One region of the Streptomyces sp. AgN23 genome, then DNA from elsewhere that is predicted to be linked to it. Evidence: predicted binding sites of a transcription regulator. Region 1 holds the regulator's gene; the other holds the start of a gene.

Evidence for each region. The regulator HrcA, encoded in region 1, represses chaperone genes, less so after heat shock. The targets are predictions, from matches to a motif close to TTNGCACTCNGNNNNNCNGAGTGCNAA.
Region 2: a site for HrcA is predicted at 3,301-3,327, ahead of groL (chaperonin GroEL). Genes of this name have one in related genera too.

What each region holds. Positions count from the first base shown of each region.
Region 1 is NZ_CP007153.1:3,823,072-3,828,404, forward strand. Features, by position in the region: gene AS97_RS16895 (16S rRNA (uracil(1498)-N(3))-methyltransferase) at 1-20, opposite strand, end outside; gene AS97_RS16900 (nitronate monooxygenase) at 17-1,108, opposite strand; gene dnaJ (molecular chaperone DnaJ) at 1,309-2,442, opposite strand; gene hrcA (heat-inducible transcriptional repressor HrcA) at 2,443-3,459, opposite strand; gene AS97_RS16915 (MBL fold metallo-hydrolase) at 3,625-4,347, shown strand; gene AS97_RS16920 (DUF3097 domain-containing protein) at 4,433-5,254, shown strand; gene hemW (radical SAM family heme chaperone HemW) at 5,313-5,333, opposite strand, start outside.
Region 2 is NZ_CP007153.1:4,950,355-4,955,687, forward strand. Features, by position in the region: gene AS97_RS21235 (MurR/RpiR family transcriptional regulator) at 1-243, shown strand, start outside; gene murQ (N-acetylmuramic acid 6-phosphate etherase) at 331-1,302, shown strand; gene groL (chaperonin GroEL) at 1,514-3,139, opposite strand; gene AS97_RS21250 (cold-shock protein) at 3,773-3,979, opposite strand; gene AS97_RS21255 (MoaD/ThiS family protein) at 4,389-4,667, opposite strand; gene thrC (threonine synthase) at 4,664-5,333, opposite strand, start outside.

The DNA of each region.
Region 1 (5,333 bases):
ACGAACACCGGGGCGGTCACGACACCGCACCACGCTGAGACTGAAGGCCCAACTCGGACCGCGCGGCGTCGAGTTCCGTCGCGAGCGTCTCCACCAGCCGCCCGGCGGGCAGTTCGCGCGCCAGCCGGTGCCCCTGCCCGGCCCACAGCGCCATCCCCTGCGGATCGCCCGCCTTGGCGGCCGCCTTACGGAGGCCGGACGTCATGTGGTGCAGCTGGGGGTAGGCGGCGGGCGCGTGCGGGCCGTGCTCACGCATGAAGCGGTTGACCAGGCCCCGGGCCGGGCGGCCGGAGAAGGCGCGGGTCAGCTCGGTCCGGCCGAACAGCGGATCCGTCATCGCCTGCTTGTGCAGGGCGTTCGCCCCGGACTCGGGACACACCAGGAACGCGGTCCCCATCTGGGCCGCGACCGCGCCCGCGGCCAGCGCCGAGGCGATCTGCGAACCACGCATAATCCCGCCCGCCGCGATGATCGGGATCTGGACGTACTCACGGACCAGCGTGATCAGCGACAGCAGACCGAGCCCGGCGCCCATTCCGTCGACGGCCGGGTCATTGCTGTAGGTGCCCTGGTGGCCGCCGGCCTCCACTCCTTGCACGCAGACGGCGTCGGCGCCCGCCCACTGGGCGGTCTGCGCCTCGACGGGCGAGGTCACGGTCACGATCGTGCGGGTGCCGGCCTGGGCGAAGGCGTCGAGGACGGCACGGGTCGGACAGCCGAAGGTGAACGAGACGACCGGAACCGGATTGTCGAGGAGCACGGCGAGCTTCGCGTCGTACGCGTCGTCCGTGCCCGCGTCCGGGTCGCCCAGCGGAGTCTCGTACCAGGCCGCCTCGCCCGTGAGCCGCGCCCGGTAGGCCCCGACGGCGGCCGTGTCGGCGTTGGACGGCTGCGGCATGAACAGATTGACACCGAAGTGCCGTCCGGTCAGCCCTCGCAGCTGTTTGATCTCCTCATACATCGCTTCCGGCGTCTTGTAGCCGGCAGCGAGGAAACCGAGACCACCGGCCTCGGAGACAGTGGCGGCGAGCTGCGGGCAGGAGGCTCCACCCGCCATCGGCGCCTGCACGATCGGGTACCGGTAGAGATCGGTCAGCGCGGAGGACATGGCCACATCGTGCCATGCCCTCCACACGGGCTCACCACCGGATCAGCGGTGCTGCGGGCGTCGGCGGCGCTACCGGCCGTACCCCCGGCCGGAGCGCCTACCGCCCGTTGAACGCGTCCTTCAGCCGCGAGAACAGCCCCTGCTGCCCCGGCTTACCGCACTCCCCCGGGGGACAACCCCCGTACCCCCGGCCGGAGCGCCTACCGCCCGTTGAACGCGTCCTTCAACCGCGAGAACAGCCCCTGCTGCCCCGGCTTGAATTCGCCGACCGGGCGCTCCTCGCCGCGCAGCTTGGACAGCCGCCGCAGCAGCTCCTCCTGCTCCGGGTCGAGCTTGGTCGGGGTGGTCACCTCGACATGCACGATCAGGTCGCCCCGGCCGCCGCCCCGAAGATGGGTGATGCCGCGCTGGTGCAGCGGGATCGACTGGCCGGACTGGGTGCCGGGCCGGATGTCGACCTCCTCCAGGCCGTCCAGCGTCTCCAGCGGCACCTTGGTGCCCAGCGACGCCGCCGTCATCGGGATGGTCACCGTGCAGTGCATATCGTCGCCGCGCCGCTGGAAGACCGGGTGCGGGACCTCGTGGATCTCCACATACAGGTCGCCCGCCGGGCCGCCGCCCGGTCCGACCTCGCCCTCACCGGCCAGCTGGATCCTGGTGCCGTTGTCCACACCGGCGGGGATCTTCACGGTCAGGGTGCGCCGCGAGCGGATCCGGCCGTCGCCCGCGCACTCCGGGCACGGGGTGGGCACCACGGTGCCGAAGCCCTGGCACTGGGGGCACGGCCGCGAGGTCATGACCTGACCCAGGAAGGACCGCGTCACCTGGGAGACCTCACCGCGGCCACGGCACATGTCACAGGTCTGCGCCGAGGTGCCCGGCGCCGCGCCCTCGCCGCTGCACGTGGTGCAGACGACCGCGGTGTCGACCTGGATGTCCTTGGTGGTCCCGAACGCGGCCTCGTTGAGCTCCACGTCCAGACGGATCATCGCGTCCTGACCGCGCCGGGTCCTGGAGCGCGGACCGCGCTGCGAGGCGGTGCCGAAGAACGCGTCCATGATGTCGGAGAAGTTGCCGAAGCCCCCGCCGAAGCCTCCGGCGCCACCGCCGCCGGCCCCGGACATCGGGTCCCCGCCCAGGTCGTAGACCTGCTTCTTCTGTGGGTCCGACAAGACCTCGTAAGCGGCGTTGATCTCCTTGAACCGCTCCTGGGTCTTCGGATCCGGGTTCACATCCGGATGCAGCTCGCGTGCGAGCCGGCGGAATGCCTTCTTGATCTGGTCCTGCGAGGCATCACGCGGCACGCCCAGGACTGCGTAGTAGTCCGTCGCCACTTACGACTCCGCCAGGATCTGTCCGACGTAACGTGCCACTGCGCGTACCGCTCCCATCGTTCCGGGGTAGTCCATGCGGGTCGGTCCGACCACGCCGAGTTTGGCGACCGCCTCGTCGCCGGAACCGTAGCCGACCGCGACGACCGAGGTGGCGTTGAGCCCCTCGTGAGCATTCTCATGCCCGATCCGCACGGTCATACCCGAGTCCTTGGCCTCGCCCAGCAACTTGAGGAGGACGACATGCTCCTCGAGTGCCTCCAGGACGGGCCGGATCGTCAGGGGGAAATCATGCACGAAACGCGTGAGGTTCGCGGTGCCGCCGATCATCAGCCGCTCCTCGGTCTCCTCCACCAGCGTCTCGAGCAAGGTCGACAACACGATCGAGACGGTCCCCCGGTCCTCCTGTTCGAAGGACTCCGGAAGATCCTGCACCAACTGCGGCACATCCGCGAAACGCCGACCCACGACCCGGCTGTTGAGCCGGGCGCGCAGATCGGCCAGCGAGTCCTCGGTGATCGGAGTGGGGCAGTCCACCATGCGCTGCTCCACCCGGCCGGTGTCCGTGATCAGCACCAGCATCACCCGGGCCGTGGCCAGCGGCAGCAGCTCCACATGGCGCACCGTCGAGCGGGTCAGCGACGGATACTGCACCACCGCCACCTGCCGGGTCAGCTGCGCCAGCAGCCGGACCGTACGGCCCACCACGTCATCGAGGTCGACCGCGCCGTCCAGGAAGTTCTGAATGGCCCGCCGCTCCGGGCTGGACAGCGGCTTCACTCCGGCCAGCTTGTCCACGAAGAGGCGATAGCCCTTGTCGGTGGGGATCCGCCCGGCGCTCGTATGCGGCTGGGCGATGAACCCCTCGTCCTCCAGAGCGGCCATGTCGTTACGCACCGTGGCCGGGGAGACCCCCAGCCGGTGCCGCTCGGTGAGCGCCTTGGAGCCGACCGGCTCCTCCGTCCCCACATAGTCCTGGACAATGGCACGCAGCACCTCGAGTCTGCGTTCGCTGAGCACCCCGCGCACCTCCAGTCCAGCGGTCTCATCAGATCGTCCGCCCTGGCACTCACCGGGCACGAGTGCCAGAACCCCTCCGCCAGTGTACGGCGGGGTGCGGTGGCATGGGCAAGAGCCGCCGCTGGCAGCAACTCTCCCCCATCCCCGTTGAGCTAGCGTCGCGGTATGGAGACGTGTTGGGAAGAGGCAGGCTGGGAGCGGCTCGCGCCCGGTGTGGCCCGCCGTCGGTTGCCGGAGTGGGACGAGACGGTCGGCGTGGTCGTCGGCCGGACCGACATCCTCGTCGTGGACACCGGCGCGACCCTGCGCGCCGGGGCCGAGCTGCGCGCCCTGATCACCCGGCTGACCGGCCGCCGCCCCACCCGGATCGCGCTCACCCATCCGCACTTCGACCACGTCCTGGGCTCGGCCGCCTTCGCGGGCTGCCAGGTGTACGGGGCCATGGGCATGGACGAGCTGCTGCGCCGTGAGCGGGAGACACTGCGCGAGGACGCGATCCGCCACGGGGTGGAACAAAACGCCGCCACCGAGGCCGTGGACCATCTGGTCGGCCCGCACCACCTGGTCTCCGGCGAGCTCACCTTGGACCTGGGCGACCGGCAGGTGCTGCTGGCCAATGTGGGGCCCGGCCACACCGCCCATGACCTGGCCGTTCTGGTGCCCGGCCGGCCCGAGGTGGTCTTCTGCGGCGATCTGGTGGAGGAGTCCGGCACGCCGCAGGCCGGGCCCGACGCGATCCCCGGCCGCTGGCCCGCCGCCCTCGACCGGCTGCTCGCCCTCGGCGGCCCGGACGCGCGGTATGTCCCGGGGCACGGCTCGGTCGTGGACGCCGGGTTCGTCCGGGCCCAACGTGACGAATTGGCGGCCCGCTTCGGCGTGTCCCTCTAGGTGTCCGCCCAGCCGCCCAACTAGGCGTCCACCTAGTTGTCCGCACCGCAGGAGCGGGGGGTCGTCGCGCGCTATCGTCATCCGGATGCGACAGTACGACCCGGACCTGACCCCGCCCTGGAAGCGGCAGCGGCCCGCCCCCGAGGTCCCCGCCGAACCGGACCTCGTCGTGGAGGAGGTCACCACCGGCTTCTGCGGCGCCGTGATCCGCTGTGAGAAGACGGCCCAGGGCCCCACGGTCACTCTGGAGGACCGCTTCGGCAAACATCGCGTCTTCCCCATGGAGCCGCGCGGTTTTCTGCTCGAGGGGCGTGTCGTCACCCTCGTACGCCCGCGCGCGGCGGCCCCCAGTGCGCCCCAGCGCACGGCCTCGGGGTCGATCGCCGTTCCGGGAGCGCGCGCGAGGGTCGCCCGTGCGGGGCGCGTCTACGTCGAGGGGCGCCATGACGCGGAGCTGGTGGAGCGGGTCTGGGGCGACGATCTGCGCATCGAAGGCGTCGTCGTGGAGTACCTGGAGGGCGTCGACGACCTGCCCGCCATCGTCGACGACTTCTCCCCCGGCCCGGACGCCCGGCTCGGCGTCCTCGTCGACCATCTGGTGACGGGCTCCAAGGAGTCCCGTATCGCCGGGCAGGTCACCGGCGAGCATGTGCTGGTCCTCGGCCACCCCTATATCGACATCTGGGAGGCCGTGAAGCCGTCCTCCGTCGGCATCCGGGCCTGGCCGACAGTGCCGCACGGCCAGGACTGGAAGAAGGGCGTCTGCCGCGCCCTGGGCTGGCCGGAGAACACCGGGGCCGCCTGGCAGCGGATCCTGTCCTCGGTCCACTCCTACAAGGACCTCCAGCCGGAGCTCCTGGGCCGGGTGGAGGAATTGATCGACTTCGTGACGGCCCCGCAGGGCTGACGGCCCCCGTCCCCACAGGGCTGACGGCTCCCGTCCCCACAGGGCTGACGGTCCCGTCTCAGTCCACCAGGTCCCGCAC
Region 2 (5,333 bases), 1.1 Mb from region 1:
GCGATCACCGGACGGCCGGACGGCGAGGTCGCGCAGTACGCGGACCTGGTGCTCACCACCTCCACCGCGCGGGAGAGCGAGCTGCGCCCGGCGGCCATGTCCAGCCGCACCAGCCAGCTCCTGGTGGTGGACTGCCTGTTCATAGGGGTCGCCCAGCGGACGTACGAATCGGCCGCGCCCGCCCTCTCCGCGTCGTACGAGGCCCTCGCACACCGCCACGACCCGCGCCCCGGGCATCGCTGAGCCGGTCACGGATCAGCGCTTCGCCCGGTGACCGCCACCCGTCACCGTCACCCCCCACCCTGACGTACCGGAAAGAGCCGCTTCACCATGACTTCCGCCGACTTCGCAGCCGACCCCGCCGACTCCGCGGCCGACCAGGGCTCCGCACGGCTCCGCGCCCAGCTCGACACCCTGACCACCGAGGCGTTCCGCCCCGAACTCGCCGAGATCGACCGGCTCGACACCCTCGAGATCGCCCGGATCATGAACGCGGAGGACGCCGGCGTGCCCGCCGCCGTCGCCCTCCAGCTCCCCCGCATCGCCGCCGCCATCGACGCCATCGCCGCGCGGATGTCCCGTGGCGGCCGTCTCCTCTATACGGGCGCGGGCACCGCCGGACGGCTCGGGGTGCTCGACGCGAGCGAGTGCCCACCCACCTTCAACACCCGGCCCGAGCAGGTCGTCGGGGTGATCGCGGGCGGCCCGGACGCCGTGGTGACCTCGATCGAGGGCGCGGAGGACAGCCCGGAGCTGGCCGCCCGGGACCTCGACCTGCTCGGGGTCGGCCCCGACGACACGGTGGTCGGCGTCTCGGCCTCCGGCCGCACCCCGTACGCCGTGGGCGCGGTCGAACACGGCCGACGGCTCGGCGCGCTCACCGTCGGGCTGTCCTGCAACGCCGACTCGGCGCTCGCCGCCGCGGCCGACCACGGCATCGAGATCGTGGTGGGGCCGGAGCTGCTCACCGGCTCGACCCGGCTGAAGGCGGGCACGGCCCAGAAGCTGGTGCTCAACATGATCTCAACCATCACCATGATCCGGCTGGGCAAGACCTTCGGAAATCTGATGGTCGATGTGCGCGCCTCCAACGACAAGCTGCGCGCCCGCTCGCGGAGGATCGTCTTCCTGGCGACCGGCGCCTCCGACCAGCGGATCGAAAGCGCGCTGGCGGCCACGGACGGCGAGGTGAAGAACGCGATCCTCACCATCCTGGGCGAGGTGGACGCCCCGACCGCCGAGAAGCTGCTCGCCGAGGCACACGGCCATCTGCGCGCCGCCCTCGATGCGGCCAAGCGTTGACGTGCTCCCTGGCCTGAAGCCCAGGGATTCCGGCCTGGGTCGGCTGACCCTTCCGGGACTTCCCGCGTAAGCCCCCGGATACGCCGGACCCCAGCCGGCCCCCGGATCCGCCCGGCCCCCAAAACGCCGTCGGGGCGGCACCCCTGGGAAAGGGTGCCGCCCCGACGTCCTGGACGGTACGACCGACCGGCGAACGAACGCGCCGAGTCGATCAGAAGTCCATGTCACCGCCCGGCATGCCGCCCGGAGCGCCCGCCGGGGCGGCCTTCTCCGGCTTGTCGGCGATGACGGCCTCGGTGGTGAGGAACAGCGCGGCGATCGACGCGGCGTTCTGCAGCGCGGAGCGCGTGACCTTGGCCGGGTCGATGATGCCCTCGGCGATCAGGTCGACGTACTCACCGGTCGCGGCGTTGAGGCCGTGGCCCGGGGTCAGGTTGCGCACCTTCTCGACCACGACGCCGCCCTCGAGACCGGCGTTGACCGCGATCTGCTTCAGCGGGGCCTCCAGGGCCAGGCGCACGGCCTGGGCACCGGTGGCCTCGTCGCCCTCGAGCTCCAGCTTCTCGAAGACCGAGACGGTCTGCAGCAGGGCCACGCCACCACCGGCGACGATGCCCTCCTCGACGGCCGCCTTGGCGTTGCGCACCGCGTCCTCGATGCGGTGCTTGCGCTCCTTGAGCTCGACCTCGGTGGCGGCACCGGCCTTGATGACGGCCACGCCGCCGGCCAGCTTCGCCAGGCGCTCCTGCAGCTTCTCGCGGTCGTAGTCCGAGTCCGAGGACTCGATCTCGGCGCGGATCTGGTTGACGCGGCCCTGCACCTGGTCGGTGTCGCCGGCGCCGTCCACGATGGTGGTCTCGTCCTTGGTGACGGTGACCTTGCGGGCGCGGCCGAGCAGGTCGAGACCGGCGTTCTCGAGCTTGAGGCCGACCTCCTCGGAGATGACGGTGCCACCGGTGAGGATGGCGATGTCACCGAGCATGGCCTTACGGCGGTCACCGAAGCCCGGGGCCTTGACGGCCACGGACTTGAAGGTGCCACGGATCTTGTTGACGACCAGGGTGGCCAGGGCCTCGCCCTCGACGTCCTCGGCGATGATCAGCAGCGGCTTGCCCGACTGCATGACCTTCTCGAGCAGCGGGAGGAGGTCCTTCACGCTGCTGATCTTGGAGTTGACGATCAGGATGTACGGGTCGTCGAGCGACGACTCCATACGCTCCATGTCCGTCGCGAAGTACGGGGAGATGTAGCCCTTGTCGAAGCGCATGCCCTCGGTGAGCTCGAGCTCGAGCCCGAAGGTCTGCGACTCCTCGACGGTGATGACACCTTCCTTGCCGACCTTGTCCATCGCCTCGGCGATGAGCTCACCGATCTGGGTGTCGGCGGCGGAGATGGAGGCGGTGGAGGCGATCTGCTCCTTGGTCTCCACGTCCTTGGCCTGCTCGAGGAGCTGGGCGGAGACGGCCTCGACGGCCTTCTCGATACCCCGCTTGAGCGCCATCGGGTTGGCACCGGCGGCGACGTTGCGCAGGCCCTCCTTGACCAGCGCCTGGGCGAGGACGGTCGCGGTCGTCGTGCCGTCACCGGCGACGTCGTCCGTCTTCTTCGCGACCTCCTTGACCAGCTCGGCGCCGATCTTCTCGTACGCGTCCTCGAGCTCGATCTCCTTGGCGATGGAAACACCATCGTTGGTGATCGTGGGGGCGCCCCACTTCTTCTCGAGGACGACGTTGCGGCCCTTGGGGCCGAGGGTGACCTTGACGGCGTCGGCGAGCTGGTTCATCCCGCGCTCGAGGCCGCGCCGCGCCTCCTCGTCGAACGCGATGATCTTGGCCATGTGAAGTGGTCCTCCCAAGACGGGGTGGATTGCTCCGGACCGCGCTGGCGCCCGCGACGGACGGCCTGCCTGCCATACGGTTCCTTGCCCCGCATGGCCTGGCGGGCCTCACCGACCCGGTCCTTCTGTCACTCTCAACGTCAGAGTGCTAACGCCAATGATTAGCACTCGGGCCTAGAGAGTGCAAGCGGCCGAAGGCCATCGCTGGGGGGTGGCGGCCGGGTGACGGGTGGGCGCAAGCGGCCGAAGGCCATCGTTGGGGGGTGGCGGCCGGGCGACGGGTGGGCGCAAGCGGCCGAAGGCCATCGCTGGGGGGTGGCGGCCGGGTGACGGGTGGGCGCAAGCGGCCGAAGGCCATCGCTGGGGGGTGGCGGCCGGGTGACGGGTGGGCGCAAGCGGCCGAAGGCCATCGCTGGGGGGTGGCGGCCGGGTGACGGGTGGGCGCAAGCGGCCGAAGGCCATCGTTGGGGGGTGGCGGCCGGGTGACGGGTGGGCGCAAGTGGCCGAAGGCCATCGCCCCCCCCCCACGCACAAACCCCCGTAACGATCAGCGCGGACACGCCGAAGGGTCCGTACCCTGGCCGGGACACGGACCCTTCGGACTGTACTGTTCAGCTGCGTCGCGTCGGCGCGTCAGCCTACGGCCACGCGGACCATGTCGGCCTGCGGGCCCTTCTGACCCTGCGAGATCTCGAACTCGACCCGCTGGCCTTCCTCGAGGGTGCGGTACCCGTCCATCTGGATCGCGCTGTAGTGGACGAACACGTCCGCACCACCGTCGACCGCGATGAAGCCGTACCCCTTCTCCGCGTTGAACCACTTGACGGTGCCCTGAGCCATTCCTAACTCCCCTATTGCTGGCCCTTGCGCAGGACCGCACTCCGCGGACCCGGGTCAGACCTCACCCCCCGGATGTGGGGGGTGTGCGCCGGAACGCGTCGACCGCCGCTGAATGTATCCGTCCCAACGCCCTCTGCAACAGGTCAATCGGACGAGAATTCTGGGCACGGCCGAACGGTTAAAAGTGAGGATTTATGTGAAGTTCGGGCAAGCCGGGCGGGACATAGGGAACCAACCCGGCAATTCGCGCTCACACTTTACGCACAACTTGACGAGTTCTCATATGTGGTTCCGGCCCGGGGGCCATCGGGGAATCCGGGCAACTGTATCGCGATTCCACACACGGAATCGCCCCGTCCGGTTGTCCCCGGACGGGGCGATGCCAAAGGTGAGGAGGGTGGACGCGGGGTCAGCAGCCGCCCGCGACCGCCGGGATGATCGAGATCCCGGCACCGTCCGGGGTCGCCGTGGCCAGGCCGTCGGCGAAGCGGACGTCGTCGTCGTTGACGTAGACGTTGACGAAGCGGCGGAGCTTGCCGGTGTCGTCCAGGACGCGGGCCGCGATGCCCTGGTGGTTCTTCTCCAGATCCGCCAGGACCTCGGCGAGGGTCGCGCCCTCGGCGGGGACCTCGGCCTGACCGGCGGTGTACGTGCGCAGGATGGTCGGGATTCGGACGTTGACGCTCATGCGAGACCAGCCTCTCGGAACGACTCAAGGGTGGGGCGGATGATGGCGGAGGGACCCGTGGTGGGGGCCACCGCGTCGAGGGTCTTGAGGCCGTCGCCGGTGTTGAGCACGACGGTCGTCAGGGACGGGTCGAGCAGACCGTCCTCGATCAGCTTCTTGGTCACGCCGACGGTCACCCCGCCCGCGGTCTCCGCGAAGATCCCCTCGGTGCGGGCGAGCAGCTTGATCGCGTCGACGATCTGCTCGTCGTTCACGTCCTCCACCGCGCCGCCCGTACGGCGGGCGATGTCGAGGACGTACGGGCCGTCCGCGGGGTTGCCGATGGCCAGCGACTTGGCGATGGTCTGCGGCTTCTGCGGCCGGACGACGTCATGGCCGGCCTTGAAGGCGGCGGAGACCGGGGAGCAGCCCTCGGCCTGGGCGCCGAAGATCTTGTAGGGCTTGTCCTCGACCAGACCGATCGCGATCAGCTCCTTCAGTCCCTTGTCGATCTTGGTGAGCTGGGAGCCGGAGGCGATCGGGATGACGATCTGGTCGGGCAGCCGCCAGCCGAGCTGCTCGCAGATCTCGTACGCCAGGGTCTTGGAGCCCTCGCCGTAGTACGGCCGCAGATTGACGTTGACGAAGCCCCAGCCCTCGCCGACCGGGTCGCCGATCAGCTCGCTG